3 regions of the Serratia symbiotica genome follow, and region 3 is predicted to be linked to each of the others. Evidence: predicted binding sites of a transcription regulator. Region 3 holds the regulator's gene; each other region holds the start of a gene.

Region 1 (10,623 bases), 1.5 Mb from region 3:
GACGCTTCATCACTACTACGGAACCATCTGCCCCTGTGCCCCGCATTGGTACTCTGGCGCTCGCAGGGTTTCTGCTCGACGCCGCTCCCTTCGCATCGGGACGACAGGTTCCCACGTTCCATGCCAGAGCCTGTGTTGTGCTCATGCTGTCTATATGCCGGATGCCGACCAGCCAGTAACCAGATAACCGCTGGACTTATCACGCACCGCTTAGAAAGCGCGTTTTTGACATCATCTTGTTCCTTTCGACACTGCATCTACAGTTCACTCTCGTTCATCTTCACAACACATACATGACGCATCTGACTGCGCCTTTTCCCTGACGCTCACCACCACCGCTCTTAACGGCAGCAGCTCAGGGTAGTTTGAAGGCTGCATCTGGACACCGCCTCCGAGGGGCCGCCCCTCATCTCTCGCACAGCATTGCACCCTTATTTGCCATAGGGTACATTCGTGGCACACATAGGCGGGAACCGGAATGTTGTCACGGGTCAGGCTGCTGATCGCCAGTTCGTTCAGCAAACCTACATCCAGCACCTTATGCGCTTTGGCACCAAGGGTTAACGACAGCTCCTGTGCTACCGCGATCTCGGCATGATGGCGCTGACCGTAATCGAATGTGACGCAGTGAACCTCGTCATATTGTTGTAATGCCTGGATCAAGCAGGTCGTGGAATCTTGTCCACCGCTGAAAATGACAACTGCACGCTTCATATGATCACCTTATTATTGGATTTGGCCTTTTCCGATATACCCGCCATATTTCAAGTTGTCGGTGCGTTAGCTTTCCTGGCTCACCCCAGTCACTTAACGATGTAAGCGCTTGCCGCCTTCCTGTAACTCGAATTATTTAGGGTATATACCATCGGGCAGTGGGATAAAAATGCGTTGCAGCGGCGATGGTAGCAGAAATAATGGGATGGCACAGGGGAAAAGCCTATGTTCAGCCTGCGGAGGGCTGCTCTGGGTTATCTACTGGCGACGGCCCCTACAGAAATCGAAACCAGCCATGGGCGGTCAGCGTGATGCCATGAATGCGCGGCTGCGCGCTGATTTAGTGTTGATAGTGGAGCTAGGGGGGGATAATGACAGCGCGCATCAACTGCTAATAGTAACTTTTCAACTGCTCGAAGCGCGGTGCCAGCAGTGGCTGAATTTGCCGCAGCCATCTCCCGTTGCCGCTGTCCTCGTTCTGTGGTCAGGACGCCGCACTACTGGGTATTTTACCGCAAGCGACTCTCCAGCGTCACTTCAGGCACCTCGCCGAGCAGGTTATCCACCTGCCGCAGGTCGGCCTGGGCGATTTGTGCCAGGTTTTGCCAGTGCTTGCCGGGGTAATAGCGTACTTCCAGTATGTAGCCGTGCTGCGCCAGTTACTGCTGAATGATGTGGTTTATTACAGTTGGTCAGGTATCGCTACTCGGTTTTTTATACTTACAGCCTTGGCTTAATGAGCTGACTTTTTAAGCTCGCAGCTTTGTTGCTATAGAGCGTCAGTAAAATTCCGATTAATAATGGCAGAATAAGCCACAGCGAGGCGTTGCTGATAGTGGTATTTTCAACCATTTTTTCAATGCCAATAGCGATAAGTGGAAAGACCAGAAATACCAGAGATGCCTGAAATGCACTGGCATATTGCTGTAGGGCGAAATAGGCCATAATACCGCAGACGCCAGCGATCACACCCAAATAGGCAACCGCTGACAGTGAACTTACTGAAAATAGACGGGTATCGGGCATTTCAACAAAATGTCCAAAAAAGAGCAGTAAAAAACCAGCGCCGAGACAAGGTAAGGTATTGTAGGTCAGTACGGAGACTTTTTGCCCACGCTTTTTACATAATACATACATAACGGCATGAATTAGCACCGCTGCTAACAGCGCTAGCACGCCGGGCCACCGTGTTTCTCCGCTATTGGCTGACTCTAGCCACAGAATGCCAGCCAGGCTGCCGACGCCAAGAATCAGTCCCGCCAATTGCGTCATACTCACGCGTTCCCCTAATAATAAAACGGAGGTCATCAATACAGCGACAGGCATATTGGCAAAAATAATTGAAGCCAATGCTGAGTTAACATAGCGCTCACCATAAATCATCAACGTAAAAGGGATAGCAAAATAGGCGATGCACACCCAAAGTTGAAATACTCGGTTGCCTTTGGGAAATAACAGCGGTGTCCGGGTGAAATAGCTCAATAGTATTAAGAGCGGTGAAGCCGCCAGAAAACGTAATCCAGTGGCATAAATGGGGGGGACAGTGGAGACGGCAATTTTCATTGCCATCCATGTGGTACCCCATGTGAGGGCAACCAGCGTGAATAAGATGATAATTATTCCCGTATTCTTAATTTTACTCGTCATCTCAGCGATTGGCTACCTATTATGAAGGACAGTACCCATAGAGTACGGCAATAATTAGGAAAGAATGTTGCTTTTCAACCTTCTTTTTTGTTTAAATGGAGAAAAATTTTCTCTGGATTGGCGATATGCTAGATAAAACAGACCGTAAGCTGCTATGTATGTTGCAGCAGGACTGCACCCAATCGCTACAGGCGCTGGCCGAAGCGGTCAATTTAACCTCCACTCCATGCTGGAAACGGCTGAAGCGGCTGGAGGATGAAGGCTATATCCGTGGCCGAGTGGCGCTGCTGGACAACGAAAAGTTGGGTCTAGGGCTGACGGCCTTTGTGCTGATTAAAACCCAGCAGCACAGCAGCGAGTGGTATCGGACGTTTGTTCAACTGACTGCCCAAATTCCCGAGGTGTTAGCGTTCTACCGCATGGCGGGTGAATACGACTACCTGATGCAAGTGGAAGTGGCGGATATGAAGAGCTACGACATCTTTTACAAGCGGCTAGTCAACGGCGTGCCAGGCCTGGTCGATGTCACTTCCAGCTTCGCCATGGAGAAAATCAAATATACCACCGCGCTGCCAGTGCCAGAGTGAAAAGTTCACCAAACTGACGCTGAATCGGTGGTATCCTGCTGTGCTGGAGCAGAGCAAAAGATAAAACCTATTCAATCCTGGAATCAAACTGCGTGAGATTATTTGCTCAAATCGGTTGGTATTTCCGCCGAGAATGGCACCGCTACCTGGGGGCAGTGGTGTTGCTGATCGTTATCGCTATTCTGCAACTGTTACCGCCCAAGCTGGTAGGCATTATCGTGGATGGTGTCACCGAAAAACAGATGTCGACCGACGTGCTGATGGCATGGCTGGGGCTGATGTTTGGTTCCGCGATTATTGTTTACCTGCTGCGCTACCTGTGGCGGGTATTGCTGTTTGGCGCGTCTTACCAGTTGGCCGTCGAGCTACGCGAGAATTTCTACCGCCAGCTTAGTCACCAGAACCCGGCTTTCTACCTGCGTCACCGCACTGGCGATCTGATGGCGCGTGCCACCAACGACGTGGATCGGGTGGTGTTTGCTGCTGGTGAAGGTGTGTTGACACTGGTGGACTCACTAGTGATGGGGGTGATAGTGCTGGTGGTGATGAGCACCCAAATCAGTTGGCAACTGACGCTCCTGTCTTTGATCCCAATGCCGCTGATGGCGATCGTCATCAAATATTACGGCGACCAACTGCATCAGCGCTTTAAATCAGCACAGGCGGCGTTTTCCCGCCTGAACGATCAGGCGCAGGAAAGTATGACCAGCATCCGCATGATCAAAGCCTTTGGTCTGGAGGATCACCAGTCCAAGCGGTTCGCCGAAGTGGCGGTGCAGACAGGTGCGAAGAACATGCATGTGGCGCGGGTTGACGCGTGCTTTGACCCGACGATCTATATCGCCATCGGCACCTCCAATCTGTTGGCTATTGGCGGCGGCAGTTGGATGGTAGTGAACGGTTCTCTAACGCTGGGGCAGTTGACCAGCTTTGTGATGTATCTCGGCCTGATGATTTGGCCGATGTTAGCGCTGGCTTGGATGTTCAATATCGTTGAACGCGGCAGTGCCGCATACAGCCGCATCCGTAGCCTGCTTGCAGAGGCACCGACGGTACAAGATGGTCAACTGCCGCTGCCTGCTGGCCGTGGCGTATTGGTGGCGGATATCCGAGCATTCCATTACCCAGAGAGTAAGCTGTCTGTGTTGTACAAGGTCATGTTGAGGCTAGAGCCTGGGCAGATGCTGGGGTTGTGCGGGCCAACGGGGGCCGGTAAATCGACGCTGTTATCGCTGATCCAGCGCCAGTTCGACGTTGACGCTGGTCAGATAAGCTACCACGGCTTGCCGCTGAGCCAGGTCAAGCTTGATGATTGGCGTTTGCGGTTGTCGGTGGTCAGTCAGACGCCATTCTTATTCTCCGACAGCGTGGCGAACAATATTGCGCTAGGCAATCCGGGAGCGACGCAAGAGCAAATTGAACAGGCGGCGCGGCTGGCCAGCGTGCACGAGGATATCCTGCGTCTGCCACAGGGCTATGAAACTGAAGTGGGCGAACGCGGTGTGATGCTCTCTGGTGGTCAGAAGCAGCGTATTTCCATCGCCCGTGCGCTGTTACTGGACACAGAGATCCTGATCCTCGACGATGCACTTTCAGCGGTAGATGGTCGTACTGAGCACCAAATTCTGCATAACTTGCGCCGTTGGGGGCAGGATCGCACGGTGATTATCAGTGCGCACCGGCTGTCGGCATTGACCGGAGCTAGCGAGATCCTGGTGATGCAGCATGGTAGCGTGGTGCAGCGCGGTGAACACCCAGCGCTGGCGACTCAGCCAGGTTGGTATCGCGATATGTACCGCTACCAGCAGTTGGAGGCGGCGCTGGATGAAGTGCCGGACTGCGGTGAGGAAGCGTTAGCCAATGAATAAAGTGCAAAAGCTGTGGCCGACGCTAAAACGGCTGCTGGCTTACGGTTCGCCATACCGCAAACCGCTGGGGATTGCGGTGTTGATGCTGTGGGTGGCGGCAGCGGCGGAAGTCGCTGGGCCAATCTTGATCAGCTATTTTATCGATCACTACGTTGCCAAAGGGCAACTGCCGCTGGCAATCGTCGGCGGGCTGGCGACGACCTACGTACTGCTAGAACTGCTGGCGGCGGCGTTGCATTATTTCCAGGCGCTGTTGTTCAATCAGGCGGCGGTGGGGGTGGTGCAGCGTTTGCGCACCGATGTGATGGACGCCGCGCTGCGCCAGCCGCTCAGTGCCTTCGACACCCAGCCGGTCGGGCAGTTGATCTCGCGCGTTACCAACGATACCGAGGTTATCAAGGATCTTTACGTGATGGTGGTCTCCACGGTGCTGAAAAGCGCCGCGTTGATCGGTACCATGCTGGTGGCAATGTTCCTCCTCGACTGGCGCATGGCACTGGTGGCGATCTGCATCTTCCCGGCAGTACTTGTGGTGATGGGCATCTATCAGTACTACAGTGCGCCGATCGTGCGGCGGGTGCGCAGCTATCTGGCGGATATCAACGACGGTTTTAATGAAGTGATTAACGGCATGAGTGTCATTCAGCAATTCCGTCAGCAGATCCGCTTTGGTGAGCGCCTGCGCGCAGCCAGTAAAAGGCATTACACCGCGCGCATGCAAACTCTGCGGCTGGACGGTTTTCTACTGCGGCCACTACTTAGCTTGTTTTCGATGCTGGTGCTGTGCGGCCTGCTGATGCTGTTCGGCTTGAGCGGTGAAGGTGTGATAAGCGCCGGCGTATTGTATGCCTTTATCAATTATTTGGGGCGCTTGAATGAACCGCTGATCGAGCTGACCTCGCAGCAGTCTATTTTGCAGCAGGCGCTGGTGGCTGGTGAACGCGTCTTTGAACTGATGGATCGCTGCCAACAGCGTTATGGTACGGAAACTCATCCGCTGACCAGCGGCAGCATTGATGTTAAAGACCTGAGTTTCGCCTATCGCGCGGATAAAAAGGTGTTGCAGCATATTTCATTGTCGGTGCCTTCGTGCGGTTTCACGGCGCTAGTCGGCCACACCGGCAGCGGCAAGAGCACATTGGCCAACCTGCTAATGGGCTACTACCCAGTCAATGAAGGCGAGGTGCGCCTTGGCGGCCGTCTGCTGTCCAGTCTATCGCATCGCACGCTGCGTCAGGGTATGGCAATGGTGCAGCAGGAGCCAGCGGTGATCGCCGAATCGGTGCTGGCCAATATCACGTTAGGGCGTAATATCGACGAAAAAACGGTTTGGCAGGCGCTGGAGACGGTGCAGTTGGCCGATCTGGTCCGCAGCTTCCCACAGGGCATTCACACCAGGCTGGGCGAGCAAGGTAATAACTTGTCGGTCGGCCAAAAACAACTGCTGGCGATGGCACGGGTACTGGTGCAGGCACCGCAGATCCTGATCCTCGACGAGGCGACGGCCAACATTGATTCGGGAACCGAGCAGGCCATCCAGCATGCGCTGCGTCTGATCCGTGAGCGCACCACGCTGATAGTGATCGCTCACCGTTTATCGACTATCGTCGATGCTGACTCAATTCTGGTGCTCCACCGTGGCCACGTGGTGGAGCAGGGCAATCATCTGCAACTGCTGGGGCAGCAGGGGCGCTACTACCAGATGTATCAATTGCAACAGGTGGGTGAGGCGCTGGCGGTTCGCGAGGAAAGCCAATCCGCTTGATCCCCAGGGGAGTGGGGCGCGGTTCCTCAAGTCCCTTCTGCGCCTTTTTCCGAAGCATTACGCACCAAAATGGTGTGCAATATTTGAGTGATGACTGGCGGTAAGGCGCTACATGACTCAAGGTTGTCGGTTCACCGAGTCATTTGCTGAATTCACGTACTAAACCATTTATGGCATAGTTTTTGCTTGATAAGTACTGTATCAGGGTGAGTTTGAGCTTTTTAGTAGAGGAACAATTATGAAGCTGGTGAGCGTAGTGATCAAACCATTCAAGCTGGAGGATGTGCGTGAAGCCTTATCCGCTGTAGGTATTCAGGGGCTGACTGTCACTGAAGTGAAAGGCTTTGGCCGCCAGAAAGGACATGCTGAGCTTTATCGTGGCGCAGAATACAGCGTCAACTTCCTACCTAAAGTAAAGATTGACATCGCCATTGCCGACGACCAATTGGATGACGTGATTGATGTCATTAGCAAAGCTGCCTATACCGGAAAAATCGGCGACGGCAAAATTTTCGTTGCCGAATTGCAGCATGTCATTCGCATTCGCACCGGCGAAACAGACGAAGCAGCACTGTAATTACAGGCTCTTAAGCAATGGGAATGGATTGATAATGAAAAAATTTTTATCCATATTGAGCTTGAGCACGGTAGCATTGGTACCTTCTTTTGCTCTGGCCACTCCGGTGGTCGCAGACAAGGCTGACAACGCATTCATGATGATTTGCACCACTTTGGTGCTGTTCATGACGTTGCCGGGCATTGCGCTGTTTTATGGCGGTTTGCTGCGTTCCAAGAACGTGCTTTCCATGCTGACTCAGGTTTCTATCACTTTTGCTCTAGTGTGCGTGCTATGGGTGCTATACGGTTACAGCCTAGTCTTCAGCGAGGGCAATGCGTTTTTGGGTAGTTTCCAGATGGCGATGCTGAAAGGGATCGGCATAGACAGCGTTATCGGCACTTTCCATCAGATGATCCATGTTGCTTTCCAATGTTCCTTCGCCTGTATTACCGTGGCGCTGGTAGTGGGGGGGATTGCCGAGCGCATCCGGTTCTCTGCGGTAGTGATTTTCGCCGCCATTTGGTTCACCCTCTCCTACCTGCCGATTGCGCACATGGTATGGGGCGGCGGTTTCTTGGCGGCTGATGGCACGCTGGACTTTGCTGGCGGTACTGTGGTGCACATCAACGCCGCCAGCGCAAGTTTGATCGGTGCTTACCTGCTGGGCAAGCGCGTCGGATTTGGTAGGGAAGCGTTCAAACCGCACAACCTACCGATGGTATTTACCGGTGCCTCTATCCTGTATATCGGCTGGTTCGGCTTCAATGCTGGCTCTGCCAGCGCGGCCAACGGCATTGCGGCATTGGCATTCTTGAACACCGTAATTGCAACCGCCGGTGCCATTCTCTCTTGGATATTCGCTGAGTGGATGGCGCGCGGTAAGCCTTCGCTATTGGGTGCCTGTTCTGGCTGCATCGCTGGCTTGGTTGCGGTGACCCCGGCTGCGGGTAGCGTCGGCGTTGGTGGAGCGCTGCTCATCGGCTTGGCGGGAGGCATTGCTGGCCTATGGGGCGTGGTCATGCTGAAGAAATGGCTGAATGTGGATGATACTTGTGATGTGTTCGGCGTGCACGGCGTTTGCGGTATTGTTGGTTGTCTGCTAACGGGGGTGTTCACCGCATCTTCACTAGGCGGCATCGGTTATGCAGAAGGTGTAACCATGGGACACCAGGTGTGGAGCCAGCTAATAAGCGTAGTGATCACCCTGGTGTGGTCTGGCATTGCCGCCTTTATCGCTTTCAAAGTGGCCGATGTTATCGTAGGCTTGCGTGTAGCGGAAGAACAAGAGCACGAAGGTTTGGATGTCAATAGTCACGGCGAGCGCGCTTACAACTCATAACGTTTGTAGAAGGGCAGGTCGTGAGTTTTGCAATGGCCCGTGAGGTTTGGTAGCCCAAATAAGCGGCTGGTAACCTAGGGGCGTGTTAAAATGGTTCCAGCCCTTCGGGTCGCGCCACAAAAGCCCGTAATCCGCGATGTCGGGCTTGAATATAGGCTTCTATGCCCTGTACCTTTTGCCTTGATTACGTGTCTTGGGGCTGCGACGCCGCCATGGTCAATAATATAAAATAATAACGATGCAAAATGGGCAGTGGCTTCTTATGTTCGGTGCTGGCGAATTACCCCTTCTTGCACCGTGCTGGCCACCAGAACCCCCTCGCGGGTATAGATCTGACCACGCACGAAACCACGTGCACCTGAGGCAGAAGTGCTTTCTACCGCGTACAGCAACCAGTCATCCATGCGGAAGGGACGATGGAACCACATCGAGTGGTCGATGGTGGCCACCTGCATGTCTGGTTCTAGGAAGCCGACGCCATGCGGTTGCAGCGCCGTCGGCAGCAAATGGAAATCGGAGGCATAACTTAGCAGGTGCTGATGAATATGCGGGTCGTCCGGCATGCTGCCATTGGCGCGCAACCACACGTAACGGTGCGGTTCTTGCACGCTGCCTTTCAGCGGGTTGTGGAACTTCACTGGCCGCATCTCCAACGGCTTCTGGCCGATAAACTTCTCACGCAACTTTTCCGGCAGCCTGTGCGCCAGCTCCTGGGCGATTTCGGACTCGGACATCAGACCTTCTGGTAGCGACACCTTCGGCATGGTGTTCTGATGTTCAAAGCCAACCTCCCGGCTTTGGAAGGAGGCGGTCATATAGAAGATCGGTTTATCATGCTGGATGGCGGTGATGCGGCGGGTACTAAAGCTGTGGCCATCGCGCAAATTTTCCACTTCATACAGGATGGGTTTGCTGCTGTTGCCTGGGCGCAGAAAATAGCTGTGGAACGAGTGTACGCTGCGCTCGTCCAACACCGTTTGCTTAGCGGCGTACAGCGCTTGGCCGATCAATTGACCCCCGAATAGCTGGCGTAATCCCAAATCTTCGCTCTGTCCTCGAAACACCCCTTCTTCGATTTTCTCCAAATCCAATAGATCAAGGAGACGATGCAATTCTTTCCCCATAAAATTATTGCCTCTTTAATCGTCTCGTCAGCTTTGCTGATAAAGCCTGCTATTAATAGCCTCTGCATTTCGCCCAAAGGCTATTTTATTGGTACCAGCCGTATAGCTGAAAGTCCACAGTACTGTGCGTGCTGAAAATAATCCCTTCTTCGAGCAATGCCTGCCTCTGCCGCTGAAAGTCTTCGCCCTGCTGCGAAATTTGTCCATGGCGATTCATCACCCGATGCCAGGGTAGGGTGCTGCCTTCCGGCAAACGTCGCAATACACCGCCGACCTGACGCGCTGCGCGCGGTGATCCCGCCAGCCGTGCCACTTCACCGTAGGTGGTGATCTTGCCATAGGGAATGGCGGCCACCACATGGAACACGCGTTGGCTAAAGGAGGGGGCTACGGGGTGCATTTTGTTTTCCTGCGCGAGTAAAATATCAGGTAGAGAGTATGCCATAGGTGAAACGAGTAAGAAAACAGCAGTTGGTTTTGCTTGGCTTGCTATTTGACGAACCATCACTGATAATGCCAACGCTTTAAAGTACAGAAGCCGTCAATGGGGGCCTTGTTGGTTCTCCCGCAACACTAACTTGTGGACTCGGTCAGATCCGGAAGGAAGCAGCCGCAGCAGGTAACGTGTGTGCCGGGATGTAGCTGGTAGGGCCTCCACCAAATTCAGTGATTAATCAAGATTCAGTGCATTATATTTCTAGATATTACACTTTTATTCTCACTTGGGATGTTAACTATCCTCAGCGCTTTCTCTCCCACCAAGGCATGCAGTTCTACCGTCTGACAAGCATAGTGCGCTGGTGCCATTGGTCGTCAGCCAGCGGTTTCCGACGGTGCGACAACCTCTGGCCGAAGACTTCCTTCGGCTATATTAAATTTTAGCACTGGGCAAAGGTTTCACTGCTGTCGCAGCGAGATTAACAGTGTTTATGCAGCACGACGATTCTTAGGCGGATTCATGCCATTTGCTGTGTTTCCCAGCGTAATAGTGCGATTTTCCGAGGGGGATATCAGCCGTTT
Region 2 (10,623 bases), 730 kb from region 3:
TTAGCGCCGGGATTTTATCCGCATTTAATACCCCGTCATTAAACGACTGCATACCCGTTGGCCAAAACCTCTGGGCTTCTACAAGATTTTTATCCCCACCAATATTAAATGTTCTAAAATCCCCGATGGATGCTAAATAATTTACAAGAAAGTCGTTTCCCCAAGGGATAAAGGCGACCTTTTCAGCCCCATTTATTTTTTGACGTAATGGGAATGCGATCTCATCATCAATCTTATGGAACATTTTACGAGCAATCACTCCCCTTTGCCATTGATTGGCTAAGTTAGGAATATTAAGTAAAAGTAAGAAAAACAAAATACTTCCTGATATTACCTGATATTTTTTCTCTACTTGTGAAACCCACACTATGACTAACATCCATAAAGCGAAGATCCCAAGAGCAGACCAACGATAGGATGCTCTCATCACATTGAACCCAGGAATTGATTCTGAAACCCAAGCATTTCCAGTCGGCAATATTGCTAACTCCGCAGGCATAAGTGCACTTTGTTGGTGAGGTGAGTTAATCTGCATTTGCTCAGGTTTTATTGAGTTTATCTTTAAAGAGGGACCCAATGCCATGTAAAACCCTAGAGTGGCAACCAATAGTATGCCTGTTGACAAATAATTTCTCTTTTTAGTCTTATACCAAGAAAATAAACCTATAATAATGATTGGTAATGAAAATGTCGTTACCCAAACAGAATAATCACCAAAATAGATACTATCTGATCTATTTATACTTAACCCGAGAAAATCAGGTAGCCATAAGACTGTTTTTGTTGGTTGAACAATAAATGATAAGTCAAGTCCCCAACCTCTAAAAAAATCCATGCTGTATGACTCAAAATTCGATTTTCCAATGTATTTTGCGAATAAAAAGTACGCTATAAGAAAGCTAATTACATGAACTGGTAACACAACTTTCAGTAAACTATGACGGCGCTTAGATGATGCTATAAATACAAAAGAAAAAATAATGCTTGCCCCAGTTGCAAACATCATAAACGTATAACCGTCCATGAACACGGATATAACGACGGTAATAAAATAAAGAATCACTGAAATAAAATTTTTTTTTGTGGGATTGCTCTCAATATTTAAAATGTTGAATACCGCTAAGAAATAAAAAGATAATAATGCGATCCCCAGAGAAAGCATGCTATATCCAGCATGTGCCCAAATAATGGGCATACTCATCCAGAGTAAGCCACTAAGAATAGCCAGACGACGGTGTGCACCAAACATGTCACTGATTTTAATCGCAGAGAAAAATGCTACCATCAACCAAAATGCGCTCATGCAAGAATAAGCATCAAAAGGAGCCATACCGAACCGGATAAAGAGGCTTTCTAACCAGGCTCCTGATAATCCAAATGCGATCGCAGCAGGTTGAGGAATACCAAAATCATGAGCAAAAATGTTATACCAAGAACCATTTGCAATGGATCGAGCAAATCCAGAAGTCCATATTGCCTGCCCCAATGTAGGTATCGTTACAAAAGGTATCGCACCATTCAAGAAAAGCATAAAAAAGAGAGATGTTATTAATAAAATGTAATCTTGTAAGTGCCATTGCTGTCTTTTATTCATTTTTTATCTCTTTTTTTATCATTAAAAAAAATGAAGAGAGACTGAAAAATAATAAGTCTCCTGCAAAGGTTAATATCCTACCCAGAACAACTGCCATAAGTAAATCTTCATCATTGACCAATCCTTTAAGTAAAAAAAGTAAAATCAATTCACGTACACCGACACCTGCAGGTGCCCCTGGAGTTACCAACCCCACTAACCAGGCAACTACGTATGCACTGCATATAAATATCCACGCTTGTAGATGCTCCCCCCCTTCATTCTGAACAAGCGCTCCCAGAAGAATAACGAATATTCCACCAGAAATAAGAAGAAATGAGATTTGATATATGAACGCCAAAAATAGGTGAAAGCTAAAAAATCTATATAGAATGTATCCTAACCCAACTATCGTTAGCAGTATTAAAGCAATACTTGTAGGCAAAGTTACAAAGGGAATTAATAAAGGTAATACTAGCCACGAAAATACCGCACCAGAAACAGATATCAATCCAATTTCCCAACCCGTTGATTTCGCTAAAATACCACCAGAAATACCGGCAGACATCCCCAAGGCTTGCCGTCCCGCAATATGAAAAACGTTACCAGGAACATATTTTGCTAACTGGGATATGCCATAAATTTTAATAGACCAAGCACGACTAACATCAACACCTAAACTTTTCAATATCCTGCGCCAGGCAAAAGCCAGTAGGAAACTGTCAAAACAGTAGAATATGGCAAGACAGGTAACAGCGAGCCAAATATTTAGGCTAATGTAAGAAAGATCACGAACGTGCCAATCTCTATACAATCGTAGGATGACGAAGAAAATACCTATGATTGCCAATCCATTACCCATCCAATGCAGAGTTCGTTTTAAAACAGGGGTTACAGTCATCGAGCAGAGGGCCGACAAAGAAGCATGGTCCATGGTAAAGGACTTCTGACTTTAACAACGTCAAAGTATTTAGAAACCAAGTGGATAAAGCTTGATTTAGACCAATGCTGCAGATGCCCAGGGGTATTGCCCCACTGAGAAAGATATTTACCACGGGCCAGATTAAGCCCACACCAAATAGGCTCTCTTGGCACACTGATAATTAAACTTTGCCCTACGACACGTTGAAGAGCGGCCAAAGCAGCCTCTGGATGCTCTAAGTGTTCAAGTACTTCACAACAAACTATTAAATCCGCTGTATCGCGTGCTTGATCCAGTTCATAAATACTACAAACATTAAATTTTTCCGGGGATACTTCGCAAGCAATAGCATTTTCTTTCGCAATATCAATACAGTGACTAGAGAAATCGCACCCCCTGGCATTGAATCCTAACTTGTTCCATTGTAGAACCCAGTATCCTTCCCCACACCCTACTTCATGGATCGACAAAGGCGATGATTCTAGGACGAGATCTGATAGGGCAGATTTAAACCCCTTCATCATCTTCTTAACAATAGGGTTTTTTGAGCCATATTTGTCGTAAGAATTTCCTACAACAACGCCATTTTCTTCGACACCGCCAGAAATCTTCATGCTCACTAGATAACCCTTAGTTGATCTGCAAACTTAGATTTTAATCATCACTTCGGTTGCAATCATATTTTGCCAAATTTAAAACCCGTAAACGAATATCCTCTAAAATTTTACGATTTGCTGATAAGAGATCCGCGACAAAAGCAATAAGTATTGTTTGTAACCCCATTCCCAGTAGCACTGAAGCAAGTATAAGTGATTGAATATGACCAGAACCTTCACCACTAATAAATGCATATAGAAACCGTAGCCCTAATAAAAAACCTATGCTAAACAAAATAATACCGATATATCCAAAAAATCGAAATGGTCGATAAATAATAAAAATCCTGGCGATAGTAATAATGCTTATCTTAATATAAGAAGGTATACTCTTTATTAGACGAGAAGGTCGAAGATCTTCATTTACACGAACAGGAATAGACGTTATTGTTATGTTTTTCTGCCCAGCCTGAATAATAGTCTCTAATGTGTAGGTATAGTCATTAAATACCATCAATCGTTGAGCAGTGGATCGCGTCATCGCTCTAAAACCACTTGGCGCATCAGGTATATCTGTTTTACTCGCAATTCTAACAACCCAACTGCCTATTTTTTGAAGTAATTTTTTTATTGGAGAAAAATGTTCTATCGTAGATATTGGGCGAGCACCAATCACCATTTCTGCTTGATGCTGTAGAATAGGTTCTACTAGCGCAGGAATATCATCAGCGTTGTACTGATTATCAGCATCAGTATTCACAATAACATCAGCGCCTAGCTCTAAACACGCATCTAGTCCGGTCATAAAGGCTTTAGCAAGCCCTTGATTTCCCGTATGACGCACCACATGATCGACACCACATAATCTTGCAATCTCAGCGGTATTATCTTGACTTCCGTCATCTATAATCAGCCACTCAACAGAGTCAAACCCAGCCATTACTCGTGGTAAATCAGACAATGTCGTAGAAAGGGTTTCTGCTTCATTGAAACAAGGTATTTGAATTATTAGTTTCATTACTTTTTTAATTCTCAATGATTTTATTCATAAATAAAGTTGATGTTTTTTACACCTGCTCAAATAAGCCATGAGAATCATCCTTGCCCCTTGCACCTCTGAGTACTCTCGACAAACCAATGCCAATAAATGTTACAATCAGACAGATCTCATTACAACAATTAAAAAACAAAAAATGTTATTTTAATGTATAGTATTGAAATATATATATATTTTAAATAAATCAATAAGCATTAAGTTCATGTTATATAGGATTTTTCACAACTTTTTATACTCTCATGAAAATCTGTAGGTACAATTTTGCGATCGATGACCCATACAGCTTTGATCCCCAACGCTTGTGCAGCAGCGATACTCTCAGGATAATAATCAAATTATTATTAACATTAGGCGGCGTGTTTTCCGCGTTCAGCACATGCTGATAGATATTGGTGTCTAGCTTGCACACGCCGAGATCCTACGGCAGATATAGATGGTCTGCAGCGGCAGCGACTTCAGGGTCGTGCTGCGGTCAGTAATTGTTACAGTGCAGGCGATCGGTGTTTGAGAGTACTGCAAGCACACCGACTTTAGTTCCATGCACTTTTTGAGATCTCGGCTTGATTATTTATCAGACGGTATTCTTCCGGTATCAAAATGTTCAGCGATAGTGGCGAGCCGCTCATGATGGCTCCATACACCCAGCACAGGTTTAAAATCTGTATATAACCAAATAGATACGGAATAATCCTCTCCTCATCAGCCGATAAAATTTCACTGTTAGAGAAAAGATTAATTAGGGGGCAGAGAGAAACGTCGCACAAATGGGGGATTGCGGAAGAAAAAATCAGGGCGCGAGAATCGCGCCCTGAGCATAGCTAATTCAGCGATTAAGCGTCTTTAGAGCCACGGCTGGCACGCTTGCGATCGTTTTCCGTCAGATGACGCTTACGGATACGGATCGAGGTTGGCGTCACTTCTACCAGTTCATCATCATCGATAAACTCCAGAGCTTGCTCCAGGGTCATTTTGATGGCCGGAACTAAGGTTGTCGCTTCGTCAGTGCCAGAAGCACGCATATTGGTCAGCTTCTTACCCGTCAGGCAGTTGACGGTCAAGTCGTTGGAACGTGAGTGAATACCGATGATCTGGCCTTCATACACTTCCGCACCGTGGCCCAAGAACAGTTTACCGCGATCTTGCAGACCATACAGCGCGAACGCTACCGCTTTACCTTGACCATTAGAGATCAGTACGCCGTTCTGGCGCTGCCCTACATCACCTGGGCGCACATCGTCGTAGTGGCTAAAGGTGGAGTACAGCAAACCGGTACCGGAGGTCATAGTCATGAATTCGTTACGGAAACCAATCAAACCACGGCTTGGGATCACGTAGTCGAGACGCACACGGCCTTTGCCGTCTGGGTCCATGTTTTTCAAGTCCGCTTTACGCTCACCCATCGCCTGCATCACAGAACCCTGATGCTGCTCTTCAATATCCAGCGTGACGTTTTCGAACGGCTCTTGCTTGCGACCATCGATTTCACGGAAGATGACTTTCGGACGGGAAACCGCCAGTTCGAAACCTTCACGACGCATGTTTTCAATCAGAACAGACAGGTGCAGCTCGCCACGGCCAGATACGCGGAACGCATCAGCGTCTTCGGTTTCTTCAACGCGTAGTGCCACATTGTGCACCAATTCCTTGTTCAAACGCTCAAGGATTTGACGTGATGTCACGAACTTGCCTTCTTTGCCGCAGAACGGCGAAGTGTTGACGTTGAAGAACATGCTTACGGTCGGTTCATCCACAGACAATGCTGGCAGTGCTTCCACTGCGGCAGTATCACAGATGGTGTCGGAGATGTTCAACTCGCCCAGACCGGTGATGGCAATGATGTCACCCGCTTCAGCTAAAGTAGACTCAATACGCTCTAGACCCATGTGACCCAGCACTTTGCCAACTTTACCGTTGCGAGTTTTGCCTTCGCTATCAATGATAGTGACCTGCTGGTTTGGCTTCACTTTACCGCGCTTGATGCGGCCAATGCCGATCACGCCTAGGTAGTTGTTGTAGTCCAGTTGAGATATTTGCATCTGGAACGGCGCTTCCAACTCAACCTGCGGTGCCGATACATGATCAACAATCGCCTGATACAGCGGGGTCATGTCTTCCGCCATGTCGTTATGATCAGTCCCAGCGATACCCATCAGAGCGGATGCATAGATGATTGGGAAATCCAGCTGCTCGTCGGTCGCATCAAGGTTAACAAACAAGTCGAACACCTGATCAACAACCCAGTCAGGACGCGCGCCAGGACGGTCAACCTTGTTGATGACCACGATCGGTTTCAGGCCGTTGGCAAAGGCCTTTTTCGTCACAAAGCGGGTTTGCGGCATAGGGCCATCCATTGCATCCACAACCAGCAGCACCGAGTCAACCATTGACATCACTCGCTCTACCTCACCGCCGAAGTCGGCGTGTCCTGGGGTATCCACGATGTTGATGCGGTAGTCCTTCCAATTAATGGCGGTGTTTTTTGCGAGGATGGTAATCCCACGCTCTTTCTCCAAATCGTTGGAGTCCATTACGCGTTCGGTGGCTTCTACTCGCTCTCCGAAAGTACCGGATTGTTGCAGCAGCTTATCAACCAAGGTGGTTTTACCATGGTCAACGTGGGCAATAATGGCAATGTTACGCAAATTTTCGATCACAGCTTTGCCTCTGGCATTAGAAATAGCGCGCTATTGTACACGTATTAAGCGAGGGACTGAACAAGATCACCACCCTTCTTATAAACAATAGCGTAGCGGTCAGTTTGCAAGCCCTTTCACGGGGCAAAAAGCACCATCGGCGTACAACCGCACCATAATGGTGCTATATTTGACTCAAATCGCACCATGGCAGTGCTTTGCAGGGGTGATCGTGCAAGCTGGAAGGGTGCAAAACCCGCACAGCAAATCGGCAAAAGTACTGATGAAAAGTTGGCACAGTTTTCGCTTTACCCTTTTCAAAGGCAAGAAAGCCAGTTCCATAGATTCGTCACGACGACGACAATGATAAATCCGGGAGAAGTAAGTATGTCCGCTGAACACGTTTTGACGATGCTACATGAGCATGAAGTGAAATTCGTAGACTTGCGTTTCACCGACACCAAGGGTAAGGAACAACATGTCACCATCCCGGCTCATCAGGTGAATGCCGACTTTTTCGAAGAAGGTAAAATGTTTGATGGTTCCTCAATCGGCGGTTGGAAGGGCATCAACGAATCTGACATGGTGTTAATGCCCGATGCCAGCACGGCGGTACTGGATCCATTCTTCGAAGAATCCACCTTGATCGTTCGCTGCGATATTCTCGAACCGGGTACCATGCAAGGCTACGATCGCGATCCGCGCTCCATCTCCAAACGTGCAGAAGACTTCCTGCGTTCTTCCGGTATTGCCGACACCATGCTGTTCGGCCCAGAGCCAGAGTTCTTCCTGTTCGATGACATTCGTTTCGGCAGCAGCCTCCGTGGTTCCCATGTCGCTATCGACGATATCGAAGGCGCATGGAACTCCGGCACCACTTACGATGGCGGCAACAAAGGCCACCGTCCGGCGGTGAAAGGCGGTTATTTCCCGGTTCCCCCGGTCGATTCTTCACAAGACATCCGTTCTACCATGTGTCTGACCATGGAAGAAATGGGTCTGGTGGTTGAAGCACACCACCACGAGGTAGCGACCGCAGGTCAGAATGAAGTGGCTACTCGCTTCAACACCATGACCAAGAAAGCCGACGAGATTCAGATCTATAAATACGTGGTACACAACGTGGCACACGCCTTTGGCAAAACTGCAACCTTCATGCCGAAACCCATATTCGGTGACAACGGTTCCGGCATGCACTGCCACATGTCGTTGTCCAAGAATGGCAACAACCTGTTCGCTGGCGACAAATACGGTGGCCTATCTGAAATAGCCTTGTTCTACATCGGCGGCATCATCAAACACGCTAAAGCGATCAATGCCCTGACCAACCCGACTACCAACTCTTACAAGCGTTTGGTGCCAGGCTACGAAGCGCCAGTGATGTTGGCTTACTCAGCTCGGAACCGTTCCGCCTCCATCCGTATCCCGGTGGTCGCCAGCCCCAAAGCACGCCGTATCGAAGCTCGTTTCCCAGACCCAGCGGCCAACCCATACCTGTGCTTCGCCGCATTACTGATGGCTGGCTTGGACGGCATCATCAACAAGATCCACCCTGGCGATGCGATGGATAAAAACCTGTATGACCTACCGCCGGAGGAAGAGGCTGAGATCCCAAAAGTGGCGGGTTCTCTGGATGAAGCCCTAACAGCACTGAACGAAGACCGCGAGTTCCTAACCCGTGGTGGCGTATTCACCGACGATGCGATCGATGCTTATATCGAACTGCGTAAGGAAGAGATGGATCGCGTTCGCATGACACCACATCCGGTTGAGTTCGAGTTGTACTACAGCGTTTAAGCTATACCGTGCCGTCTGCGGGCGGCACCCACTTTTATGTTGCCGTGGACACTTTTAGCCCATCTTAGGATAGGTCTCTTCTCCACCGTATTTTCTGCAAAACTATTCCGTACAACAACCATCACGGATGGAGTAGAACAGGCGCACTAAAAAGGTGCAGGAGTCTGCCGTATGGCCACTGGCCAACTGCCCGATGCAGGGCAGATCCTTAATTCTCTCATCAACAGTATCCTGCTGTTGGATAATCAGCTTGCGGTTCACTACGCTAACCCAGCGGCACAGCAGCTACTGGCGCAAAGTTTCCGTAAACTTTTCGGCACGCCGCTGCCCGATTTACTCGGCTATTTTTCACTGGATATTGCTCTGATGCGTGAGAGCCTGCATGCTGGCCAGGGCTTCACCGACAACGAAGTAACTCTGGTGGTCGATGGACGCGCGCATATCCTTTCTCTAACTGCCCAAGCGTTGCCTGAGGGCCATATCTTGATCGAGCTGGCACCGATGGACAACCAGCGCCGCCTAAGCCAGGAACAACTGCAACATGCTCAGCAGATCGCCGCCCGTGATCTCGTGCGTGGTCTGGCTCATGAGATCAAAAATCCGCTCGGTGGCCTGCGCGGTGCAGCCCAGCTATTGGCTAAGGCGCTGCCCGATCCAGCACTGACCGAATACACTAAAGTGATCATTGAACAGGCTGATCGCCTGCGCAACCTGGTTGACCGCCTGCTGGGGCCTCAACGACCGAGCTTGTACATCACCCAAAGCATCCATCAGGTGGTGGAGAGAGTTTTCCAGTTGGTGTCATTGGAAAAGCCGTATAACGTCAAGCTGGTGCGCGATTACGACCCGAGCCTGCCTGACATCACCCACGACCCAGAGCAAATAGAACAGGTGCTATTGAACATCACCCGCAATGCCTTGCAGGCGCTGGGTGATGCAGGCGGCATCATCACGCTGCGTACCCGCACCGCGTTCCAGATCTCCCTGCATGGCACTCGCCACCGGCTGGCGGCACGCATCGATATTGGAGATAACGGCCCCGGCGTGCCAGCACAGTTGCAGGATACCCTGTTCTACCCGATGGTCAGTGGCCGTGAAGGCGGTACCGGTCTGGGATTATCCATCGCCCGTAATCTTATCGATCAACATTGCGGAAAAATTGAATTTAACAGTTGGCCCGGTCATACCGAATTCTCGGTCTACCTGCCTATTCATAAGTCGAGGTAGCTATGCAACGAGGGACTGTCTGGATCGTCGATGACGATAGCTCCATCCGCTGGGTGCTTGAGCGCGCGCTCGCTGGTGCAGGTGTGAACTGCATCAGCTTCGGCAACGGCGATGACGTGCTGGAAGCTTTGGCAACACAAACGCCTGACGTGTTGCTGTCCGATATCCGTATGCCGGGGATAGACGGTTTATCGCTGCTCAGGCAGATAAAACAGCGTCACCCGATGCTTCCGGTCATCATAATGACCGCGCATTCAGATCTGGATGCTGCCGTCAGCGCCTATCAACAAGGAGCTTTCGATTACCTGCCCAAGCCCTTCGATATCGACGAAGCAGTAGCGTTGGTTGAACGTGCTATCAGCCATTATCAGGAGCAGCAGCAGCCAACGCGCAACCAATCGACCAACGATCCTGCGGCGGACATCATCGGCGAAGCCCCAGCGATGCAGGACGTATTTCGTATCATCGGTCGCCTTTCGCGCTCGTCGATCAGCGTGCTGATTAACGGCGAATCGGGCACCGGCAAAGAGCTGGTCGCTCATGCCCTACATCGCCATAGCCCACGCGCCAAATCACCGTTTATTGCCCTGAATATGGCCGCAATCCCCAAAGATTTGATCGAGTCCGAGCTGTTCGGCCACGAGAAAGGGGCCTTCACCGGTGCCAATCAGATCCGACAAGGCCGCTTTGAACAGGCTGATGGCGGTACGCTGTTCCTCGATGAAATCGGTGACATGCCGCTGGATGTACAGACGCGTTTGCTGCGCGTACTGGCGGACGGTCAGTTCTACCGAGTCGGCGGCTATGCGCCAGTCAAG
Region 3 (10,623 bases):
GTGGTACATATGCATGACATGCTGCGCGCCGGCGTCGTTTAATTAGGAAATAGAACGGAATGCGTATGGTAGACACCTGCTACGGGCCAGTAGAGCAAGACGTGATAGCGCGTGCCAGCAAGATCCGCCTGCTGATTTGTGATGTTGATGGCGTGTTGTCCGATGGCCTGATTTTTATGGGCAACCATGGTGAAGAGTTAAAGGCGTTCAACGTGCGCGACGGCTACGGCATCCGCTGCCTGAAAACCTCAGACATTGAGGTGGCGATCATCACTGGCCGCTCCGCCAAACTGCTGGAAGACCGGGCGAAAACCCTCGGCATCAGCCATCTGTATCAGGGACAGTCCGATAAGCGTTTAGCTTTCCACGACCTGTTGGAAAAACTCTCGCTAACGGCGGCTCAGGTGGCCTATATCGGCGATGATCTGATCGACTGGCCAGTGATGGCGCAGGTGGGTTTAGCGGTCGCCGTGGCGGACGCGCACCCCTTGCTGACACCAAAAGCTCACTATGTGACCCGCATTGTCGGTGGTCACGGTGCGGTGCGCGAACTGTGTGACATAATTCTTTTGGCTCAAAATAAGCTGGAGGGGGCCAAAGGGCTGTCGATATGAGCAAAACCAAATTGTGGATCACCCTCCTGCTGGCCGTAATCGCGTTGGCACTGATCGGCTGGAATATGGCGGATTTCAGCGATGACACTGCACCGCAGCCGGTCAACGATCAGACACCAACGTATCAGAGTGAGCACACAGTCACCGTGGTGTACAACCCAGTCGGCAAGCTGAGCTACAAGTTGGTGGCGGAAGACGTGAAATATTATACCACAGGTGAACTGAGCTGGTTTACCCAGCCAGTAATGACGCTGTTCGATAAAGATGCGCTGGCAACCTGGTCAGTGCGCGCCGATCGCGCCAAACTGACTAAAAACCGGATACTGTATCTTTACGGCCATGTCGAAGTGGACAGCCTGACCGCCACCTCGCAGTTGGAAAAAATTAAAACCGACAATGCTCAGGTGGATCTGATCACCCAGGATGTGTCTTCCGATGAAGAAGTGACGCTTTACGGAACAAATTTTACCTCTAACGGCATGAAAATGCGTGGAAATCTGCGGGCCAAAACCGCTGAGTTGATTGATAAGGTTAAGACCAACTATGAAATTCAGAATCAAAAAACCACTCCGTAATCTGTTGATCGCAAGCGTAATTTTGGTCACCAGCGCGCCTGCCCTGGCGCTTAAATCCGACGCCAATCAGCCAGTCGCCATCGATTCGCTCAAACAGTCGCTGGATATGCAAAACAACGTTAGCACCTTCACTGATAACGTGGTGATCAAACAAGGCACCATCGATATCCGTGCGGACAAGGTGGTCGTCACCCACCCGGGCGGCGATCAGAACAAAACCTATATTGAAGCGTTTGGCGACCCAGTCACCTTCCATCAGATGCAGGACAGTGGCAAGCCGGTAAAAGGTCACGCGCAGAAAGTGCGTTATGACGTTGCGACGCAGTTGGTGACCCTAACGGGCAATGCCTATCTGGAGCAACTCGACAGCAATGTGAAAAGCGATCGCATCACCTATCTGGTACAACAGCAGCAAATGCAGGCGTTTAGCGATAAAGGCAAACGCGTGACCACGGTTCTGGTGCCGTCACAGTTGCAAGACAAAAATGGGCAAAATAAGAGTAACTAATCATTTATGGCTACACTCATCGCAGAAAACCTGGCAAAAGCCTACAAAGGCCGCAAAGTTGTTGAAGACGTCAGCCTTAAGGTGAAATCCGGCGAAATCGTCGGCTTGCTGGGGCCGAACGGTGCTGGAAAAACCACCACCTTTTATATGGTGGTCGGTATCGTGCAACGTGATGCCGGGCGTATCGTGATCGACGAAGAAGACATCAGCCTGCTGCCGCTACACGCCCGGGCGCGCCGTGGCATCGGTTATCTGCCGCAGGAGGCCTCGATTTTCCGTTGCCTGAGCGTATACGACAACCTAATGGCGGTGCTGGAGATCCGTGCCGATCTCACCAGCGAGCAGCGCGAAGACCGCGCCAAAGAACTGATGGAAGAGTTTCACATCACCCACCTGCGCGATAGCCTGGGCCAGGCGCTGTCCGGTGGTGAACGCCGCCGCGTCGAGATCGCCCGCGCGCTGGCTGCCAACCCGAAATTCATCCTGTTGGATGAACCCTTCGCCGGAGTTGATCCGATCTCCGTTATCGACATCAAGAAGATCATCGAGCACTTACGTGATAGTGGACTGGGCGTGCTGATCACCGACCACAACGTGCGCGAGACGCTGGATGTGTGTGAACGCGCCTATATCGTCAGTGAGGGCAAACTGATTGCCCACGGCACGCCGGATGCTATTCTGGCTGATGAGCAGGTGAAACGTGTTTACTTAGGCGAAGCATTCCGCCTCTGAGTACCAGCGCGTCATGAAGCACAACGGTTAACGGAAGTAAACTGAAGATTATGAAGCAAGGCTTGCAACTCAGGTTCAGCCAACAACTGGCCATGACCCCACAATTGCAACAGGCTATCCGCCTGTTGCAATTGTCCGCACTGGAGCTTCAGCAAGAGATACAGTTGGCGTTGGAGAGTAATCCCCTGCTTGAGCAGAGCGATCTGCATGATGAAATCGATACCACAGCATCCAAAGACATCGAAGGTCTGGATACCCGCGAGGCACTGGAACAGAAGGAAATACCTGAAGAGTTACCATTGGACGCCACCTGGGATGAGTTCTACACCGCCAGTTCTTCTTCCGGCACTAGCACCGACTACAGCGACGACGAACGGCTATTGTATCAGGGGGAAACCACCCAGACATTGCAAGATCACCTGATGTGGCAACTGGGACTGACGCCGTTTTCCGATACCGATAGCGCCATCGCCACTTCGATCATTGATGCAGTCAACAACACCGGCTATCTCACCGTGCCGCTGGAAGAGATCCTAGAGAGCATGGGTGACGAAACTGTGACCATGGCCGAAGTCGAAGCGGTATTGAAGCGTATACAGCGTTTTGATCCGGTCGGCGTTGCCGCCCGCGATCTACGCGACTGCTTGCTGGTGCAGCTTTCCCAATACGCCAAAGGTACACCGTATCTGGCCGAGGCCCGGTTGGTCATCAGCGAACATCTTGATTTGTTAGCCAACCACGACTTTCGCAGTTTGATGCGGTCAACCCGGCTAAAAGAAGATACACTAAAAGAGGTGATAGCGCTGATTCAGTCGCTCGATCCACGCCCAGGGCAGTCGATCATTACCGATGAATCGGAATACGTCATTCCAGACGTGCTAGTGCGCAAAGCGCAGGATAAATGGATGGTTGAACTTAACGCCGATAGCGTTCCGCATCTGAAGATCAACCAGCAATACGCCGCGCTGGGCAACAGTTCACGCAATGAAGCCGATGACCAGTTTATTCGCAGTAACCTACAGGAAGCCAAGTGGCTGATTAAAAGTCTGGAAAGCCGCAATGAAACCCTGTTGAAGGTCACCCGCTGCATCGTCGATCAGCAGCAGGCATTCTTTGAACAGGGCGAAGAATTGATGAAGCCCATGGTACTAGCAGATATCGCCCAAGCCGTGGAGATGCATGAATCGACAATTTCGCGTGTCACTACGCAGAAGTTTTTGCACAGCCCGCGCGGTATTTTTGAGTTGAAATATTTCTTTTCCAGCCATGTGAATACCGACAGCGGTGGCGAAGCCTCCTCAACGGCGATCCGCGCACTGGTGAAGAAATTGATTACGGCGGAAAACCCCGCCAAACCACTTAGCGACAGTAAACTGGTCACCCTGCTTTCCGCACAGGGGATCATCGTGGCGCGGCGTACCGTCGCCAAATACCGAGAGTCTTTATCCATCCCGCCATCGAACCAGCGTAAACAGTTGGTTTGACCTCTATTAGAGAAGGAAGACACTATGCAGCTCAACATTACTGGACATCACATCGATATCACCGAACCATTGCGCGAGTTCGTCACCAATAAGTTTGCCAAACTCGAACACTATTTCGACCGTATCAATCAGGTGTATGTTGTCTTAAGTGTGGAAAAAATGCAGCAAATCGCGGAAGCGACGGTGCATGTGAATGGTGGCGAGTTGCACGCCTCTTCGGAAGACGAGAATATGTATGCAGCAATTGATACACTGATGGACAAATTGGCACGCCAATTGAGTAAACATAAAGATAAACTGAAGCAACACTGACATTCTGACCCCTTTTCCATCTGGGATCATGCTTAAGGCAACTTCAGTGATCAGCGCGTTACCTGTTGGGTAACGCGCCATATGGTAACCAGGGTTAAAACAGGCGAAAAATCACCTTGCTGGGCAATGCTCTGGTACGTGGTTTTAAGTGAAGATGAGATGAACAACGAATATAGGCAATTAAGCTCGGTGCTAAACATCGAGTGCACTAAAAGCGCGGTACACTGCGCCAGTAAAAAGCGGGCTTTGGAGATTATCAGCGAACTGGCGGCCATTCAGTTCAACCTACCGCCGCTGGTGGTGTTTGACGCGGTGCTCACCCGGGAGCGCATGGGCAGCACCGGTATCGGCAACGGTATCGCCATTCCCCATGGCAAACTGGAAGAGGATACATCGCAGGCCGTTGGCGTGTTTATTCGTCTCGACCAACCTATTGCCTTTGATGCCATCGACAACCAACCGGTTGATCTGCTGTTCGCTTTGTTAGTGCCAGCCGATCAGTGCAAAACACATTTGCATACCTTATCGCTAGTCGCCAGACGCCTGGCCGATAAAAGCGTATGCCGCCGTCTGCGTGCGGCGCAGAGTGACGAAGAACTTTACCAAATCATCACTGAGTGATATCTCGCTAACGTGACTTACCGTCAGGATAGTGGATACTGTTTCACCATGATGGATCCCGGCTCTTGCCGAAATTAATAATGTTTCTAGCAGTGGTAATGGATGCCACCAAAATAGCAGGGGAGTAACCACATGGTGCTGATGATTGTCAGCGGCCGTTCCGGTTCAGGGAAATCCGTCGCCTTGCGGGCGCTGGAGGACATGGGTTTTTACTGCGTTGATAACCTGCCTGTAGTGTTACTGCCGCAGCTTGCCAATACGCTAGCGGAACGCAACAGCTCCGCCGCAGTGAGCATCGACGTACGCAACATGCCGGAATCGCCGGAGGTATTCGAATACGCCATGACTCAACTGCCGAGCAGCTTCTCACCACAGCTACTGTTCCTCGACGCTGATCGCAATACGCTGATTCGCCGCTACAGTGATACCCGACGCCTACACCCACTCTCCAGCAAAAAACTGTCATTGGAAAGCGCTATTGATGAAGAAAGCGACTTACTTGAGCCGTTGCGCTCACGGGCCGATTTGATCATCGATACCTCGGAAATGTCAGTACATGAACTGGCCGAAATGCTACGCACCCGCCTGCTGGGCAAACGCGAGCGTGAGCTGACCATGGTGTTTGAATCCTTCGGCTTCAAGCACGGCATCCCGATCGATGCCGACTACGTGTTCGACGTGCGCTTCCTACCGAATCCGCACTGGGATCCTAAGCTGCGGCCGATGACAGGTCTAGACAAACCGGTGGCATCGTTCCTCGATCGCCATACCGAAGTGCACAACTTTATCTACCAGACGCGTAGCTATCTGGAGCAGTGGCTAGCGATGCTGGAGACCAACAACCGCAGTTACCTGACAGTAGCGATAGGCTGTACCGGCGGCAAACACCGTTCGGTCTACGTAGCGGAACAGTTGGCCGATTACTTCCGCTCACGTGGCAAGAACGTGCAATCGCGCCATCGCACGCTGGAAAAACGCAAACAGTGACGGTCAGGCAAACGGTTAAAATTAAAAACAAGCTGGGCATACATGCCCGCCCGGCGATAAAGCTGTTCGAGCTGGTGCAAAGTTTCGACGCCGAGGTGATGTTGCGTAACGACAGCGGCATCGAGGCCGAGGCCAGCAGCGTCATCGCACTGCTGATGCTGGATTCCGCCCAGAGGCGGCATATAGAAGTTGAAGCGACCGGCCCGGACGAAGTGAAAGCGCTAGCCGCCGTGGTCGAGCTGTTCAACTCTGGCTTTGATGAAGACTGATCTTTAGAAAAAACGCTCAACGGAGCCTGTACCGAAAATTGTGTAAATGCCCATACTCCGACGCTGATATCGAAAGTCACCGATACCGTTATTGACCGGGTAACCGCCTGGCGTAGCAGACCGTTGGATAATCTCTATCCCATTGTTTGTCTGGACTGTATTGTCATAAAAGTCCGCCAGAATGGCAGCGTAATAAACAAAGCCGTTTTCCTGGCACTGGGTATCAACACCGAAGGCCGGAAAGAGTTGCTGGGGATGTGGCTGGCCGAAAATGAAGGCGCAAAGTTCTGGCTGAATGTGCTGGCGGAGCTGAAAAATCGTGGCCTTCAGGACAACTGATTGCCTGCGTGGACGGTCTGAAGGGCTTCCCGGATGTGATAAACAGCGTCTATCCGCAGACGCATATCCAGCTGTGCATCATCCACATGCTGCGTAACAGCCTGAAATACGTGGCGTGGAAAGACTACAAAGCCATCACAGGCGGGCTGAAAACGGTTTACCAGGCACCGACTGAAGCGGCTGCGCTGATGGCACTGGATAAGTTCGCGGAGGCCTGGGACGACAGATACCCGCAAATCAGCAAAAGCTGACGTGCACACTGGGAAAATTCAGCTATCCACCCGATATACGCAAGGCAATCTACACGACGAATGCCATCGAATCGCTGAACAGCGTGATCCGCGCAGCCATCAAGAAGCGCAAAGTGTTCCCGACAGACGACTCGGTGCGAAAAGTGATTTATCTGGCAATCAAGGATGCGTCAAAAAAATGGAGTATGCCGATCCAGAACTGGCGGCGGGCGATGAGTCGTTTTATTATCGAGTTCGGTGACCGCCTGAGTGATCACCTTTAATACGCTGGCAGTTACACAGAATTATTTACAGGGTCTAATACGTGTCTGGTTTTTCTTAATCAGTTGCGGTTCTAAGGTATTTTCACGGTCACGCAGCGTGTTCAGTTCGATCTCGCCGTCATCGCAGAGCAGCGTTTTTGACGAGTAGCCATTGCGGGTGTTGGTGCCGGTTTTAGGTGCATTTTTCTCATGCCCGAGATGGTCAGTCAGTTCCGCATTGAGCGCTGTTTCGACGGTTAATTTCGTCAGCATCCGGGAAAACTGATTGAGGTCGGCTTCGGTTTTAAGGCCTTTAGCCAGTTCCGCCGCAAGGGCTCTGAGTTTCTTGTCGTCCATAATTTGCCTGTCTCCGTTGTTGGAGTGAACATATCAAAAACAGGCAATTACACAATTTAAATGACAGGCTCGCCCTTGTTTTTATGCTTTGTGCATTGTTCGGAAATTCATGTATAAACATAGAAGAAAAAGGCGCTAACCAAACAAGGTAAAAGCGCCTTTTTTCAACATGTTAACTAACTAGTATCAGTTCATGCCGTATTTTTTCAGTTTTTTACGTAACGTACCACGGTTGATGCCCATCATCAGAGCAGCACGGGTTTGGTTGCCGCGGGTGTATTGCATCACCATGTCCAACAGTGGCTGTTCAACTTCAGCCAACACCAGTTCATACAGATCATTAACGTCTTGACCATTCAGTTGAGCAAAATAGTTCTTCAGTGCTTGTTTCACTGAGTCACGCAGAGGCTTTTGAGTCACTTGATCTTGTGAATTAACTGTTGAAACGGTCAGTACGTCAGAATTTACGCGTTGTTCGAACATAGTTCTGTCAGCTCTTTTTTTACGCTAAGATTTTCGAAATATGCCTCCAACGCCTCCAGCTGTTCGCTGGCATCCTCTATGGCGTTGAATGTGCGCCGAAACTGGTCATTCGGGGCATGTTCCTGAAGATACCAGGACACGTGCTTACGGGCAATCCGGGCTCCCTTGCCTTGGCCGTAAAAGCCGTGCAATTCCCGAATATGCTTTATCAACAAGCGCTTTACCTCACCAAGTGGCATCGGTGGCAGCAGCTCCCCAGTGTCCAGATAATGCTGGATTTCCCGGAAGATCCAGGGTTTCCCCTGAGCCGCTCGGCCTATCATCAGGGCATCAGCCCCGGTGTAGTCGAGCACTGCTCTGGCTTTATGCGGATCAGTAATGTCCCCATTCGCGATAATTGGTATGGAGACATTCTGCTTAGCTGCCCGAATGCTATCGTACTCCGCGTTGCCGTTGAACAGGCAGGCACGGGTTCGGCCATGAATAGTCAGGGCCTGTATACCACAGTCTTCGGCCAGTTGGGCAATTTCTACACAGTTACGGTGTTCTGGTGCCCAGCCAGTGCGGATCTTAAGTGTCACCGGCACATCCACAGCATTTACTACCGCGTGGAGGATCTGTTTAACCAGATCTGGATACTGAAGCAAAGCAGACCCTGCAAGCTTCCGGTTCACTTTCTTAGCTGGGCAACCCATATTGATGTCGATGATCTGTGCGCCACTGGCCACATTAATACGTGCCGCAGCGGCCATGTCATCTGGATCGCACCCAGCAATCTGCACGGAACGGAGCCCAGGTTCATCGCTATGCACCATGCGCAGACGCGACTTATCCGTTCGCCACACCTCTGGGTTAGAGGAGAGCATTTCGGATACAGCCATCCCAGCACCCATCGTATGACATAACGCTCTAAACGGACGATCGGTGATACCGGCCATCGGGGCGGCAATCAGGCAATTTGTAAGCTGGTAGTGTCCAATGCGCATAGACAAAGAGTAAACCATACTGGTCCGCAAGGGCGCGTATATTACGCATTTTTGCGTTGAGATGAAAGGCCAAGTTTTGAGCAATTAACCTTAATTCATTATAAAAAATGTGCCTTATGGTAATTCACGAGGATATTATTGTTTATTATCAGTAACTTGTATTTGTCTGTTTGTTTTTGTAGGCGTTAAAATATTCGCCATTGCAAGGGATATTATCGGTATTTTCGGTCATTTTATCCTTTGGTCTGGATTGTCGGCCTTTGTCGGGGCGTTCATCTCTGGGGCGGAGGACAAGTAAAAATCCACCGGTATAGCTGGGTGGATTTCGTGATATTTCGCTGTAGGTGCTATTTACGACAGCCAGTGATGCGGCACCATTCTTCACGCTCGGCAATTGCGTCGAGGACAAACTGCTCTTCGTAAGCTTCTGCCACGCTTGTCGCTTGGCTGGCCAGTATGCCGGACAGGCCCAGATGACCACCGCTTTTGGGTAGGCAGCCGATCAACGGTGCCAGTTCGCGCAGCGGGCCAGCCAGAATGTTTGCCACCACCACGTCCGCCAGGAGTTCGGCCGGCTGGTCATTTGGCAGATACAGCGCCAGGCGCTCTGAAACACCGTTACGTTGTGCATTATCACGACTGGCCTGAATGGCTTGGGGATCGATGTCAATGCCGATAGCGCGTTCTGCACCGAGCTTCAGCGCAGCAATCGCGAGAATGCCGGATCCACAGCCAAAGTCGATGACGGTTTTGCCCGCCAGATTGAGGCCGTCCAGCCACTGCAAGCAGAGCGCGGTGGTTGGATGGGTGCCGGTGCCAAACGCCAAGCCAGGATCGAGTATCACGTTGACCGCGTCTGGATCAGGTACATCGCGCCAGCTTGGACAGATCCACAGGCGATCGCCGAAGCGCATCGGGTGAAAGTTGTCCATCCACTCGCGCTCCCAGTCCTTGTCTTCCAATTGATCAACCTGATGGCGGAAACCCGCACCCAGCAAGGGGTGTTGTTCCAGCATCGCCACCACCTCGGCCATGTTGGTTTCGGCATCATACAGGCCGATCACATCGGTATCGCCCCACAGCAGGGTCTCTCCCGGCAGCGGTTCGAACACCGGGTTATTGTGTGTGTCTTGAAAGGTCACCGACACCGCGCCGCTTTCCACTAGCACATCGCTCAGGTCTTCAGCCTGGCTGCCGATAGTGTTGAGTTTTAGTTGGATCCAAGGCATAGCAATTCTCTTCAAGAGGGTAAGGATGACGCCACACGACGTTTTTCGCCAACAACGTTGCCGATATAAAACGCCAGCAGGCTAAGCAACAGAGCAGGCACGATAGGGTGTAGCCCGGCTGGCTGAAGGCCAAAGCTGGCCAATAGCGTATAGCATACCGCACCTGATGCCATTGAGCTAAGCGCCCCCTGAGCATTGGCGCGTTGCCAATATAGCCCTAGTACCAACGGCCACAGGAACACCGCTTCTAGCCCGCCGAAGGCAAGCAAGTTCAGCCAGATGATCATTTCCGGTGGATGCCAGGCTGCCAGCAGCACCAGCCAGCCGAGGATCAAGGTGGTCAGATTGGATAAACGCTTTATCATCCGCGCGTTGTGTATGTGATGCGGTCGCACGCCAAGATAAAGATCTTTGACGATGGTGGCGGAAGATTGCAACAATTGGGCGTTGATGGTGGACATGATTGCCGCCAGCGGTGCTGCCAGAAAGATGCCAGCAGCATAAGGTGGCAGCACGGTGACCATCAGCGTTGGGATCACTTGATCAGGGATTTTCAGATCCGGCAACACCGCGCGGCCCAGTGCGCCAGCCAGATGCATGCCGAGCATCAGTAGTGCCACCACCACGGTGCCAA

What was found. Region 3 encodes sigma-54, which starts transcription at its own class of promoters, with help from an activator protein. Its sites were predicted from a motif close to GTTGGCACANNTTTCGCTNT; they were not measured.
Region 1: the regulator sigma-54 is predicted to act here: its motif matches at 6,751-6,770, upstream of glnK (P-II family nitrogen regulator).
Region 2: the regulator sigma-54 is predicted to act here: its motif matches at 7,072-7,091, upstream of glnA (glutamate--ammonia ligase).

What each region holds. Positions count from the first base shown of each region.
Region 1 is NZ_CP050855.1:2,403,273-2,413,895, reverse strand. Features, by position in the region: partial or broken gene SYMBAF_RS12105 (7-cyano-7-deazaguanine synthase) at 463-714, opposite strand; gene SYMBAF_RS18180 (hypothetical protein) at 1,176-1,451, shown strand; gene SYMBAF_RS12095 (DMT family transporter) at 1,435-2,361, opposite strand; gene SYMBAF_RS12090 (Lrp/AsnC family transcriptional regulator) at 2,487-2,948, shown strand; gene SYMBAF_RS12085 (SmdA family multidrug ABC transporter permease/ATP-binding protein) at 3,041-4,816, shown strand; gene SYMBAF_RS12080 (SmdB family multidrug efflux ABC transporter permease/ATP-binding protein) at 4,809-6,581, shown strand; gene glnK (P-II family nitrogen regulator) at 6,820-7,158, shown strand; gene amtB (ammonium transporter AmtB) at 7,193-8,479, shown strand; gene tesB (acyl-CoA thioesterase II) at 8,740-9,603, opposite strand; gene SYMBAF_RS12060 (MGMT family protein) at 9,689-10,003, opposite strand; RNA gene ffs (signal recognition particle sRNA small type) at 10,158-10,254, shown strand.
Region 2 is NZ_CP050855.1:3,161,057-3,171,679, forward strand. Features, by position in the region: gene SYMBAF_RS15640 (TBC domain-containing protein) at 1-1,594, opposite strand, end outside; gene SYMBAF_RS15645 (hypothetical protein) at 1,587-2,507, opposite strand; gene SYMBAF_RS15650 (class I SAM-dependent methyltransferase) at 2,471-3,109, opposite strand; gene SYMBAF_RS15655 (glycosyltransferase family 2 protein) at 3,150-4,109, opposite strand; gene typA (ribosome-dependent GTPase TypA) at 4,979-6,802, opposite strand; gene glnA (glutamate--ammonia ligase) at 7,169-8,578, shown strand; gene glnL (nitrogen regulation protein NR(II)) at 8,750-9,805, shown strand; gene glnG (nitrogen regulation protein NR(I)) at 9,808-10,623, shown strand, end outside.
Region 3 is NZ_CP050855.1:543,130-553,752, forward strand. Features, by position in the region: gene kdsD (arabinose-5-phosphate isomerase KdsD) at 1-42, shown strand, start outside; gene kdsC (3-deoxy-manno-octulosonate-8-phosphatase KdsC) at 60-614, shown strand; gene lptC (LPS export ABC transporter periplasmic protein LptC) at 611-1,189, shown strand; gene lptA (lipopolysaccharide ABC transporter substrate-binding protein LptA) at 1,158-1,697, shown strand; gene lptB (LPS export ABC transporter ATP-binding protein) at 1,704-2,429, shown strand; gene rpoN (RNA polymerase factor sigma-54) at 2,480-3,913, shown strand; gene hpf (ribosome hibernation promoting factor) at 3,938-4,225, shown strand; gene ptsN (PTS IIA-like nitrogen regulatory protein PtsN) at 4,385-4,846, shown strand; gene rapZ (RNase adapter RapZ) at 4,979-5,833, shown strand; gene npr (PTS phosphocarrier protein NPr) at 5,830-6,102, shown strand; partial or broken gene SYMBAF_RS18060 (IS256 family transposase) at 6,157-6,955, shown strand; partial or broken gene SYMBAF_RS02860 (transposase) at 6,992-7,291, opposite strand; gene fis (DNA-binding transcriptional regulator Fis) at 7,478-7,774, opposite strand; gene dusB (tRNA dihydrouridine synthase DusB) at 7,756-8,760, opposite strand; gene prmA (50S ribosomal protein L11 methyltransferase) at 9,108-9,989, opposite strand; gene panF (sodium/pantothenate symporter) at 10,001-10,623, opposite strand, start outside.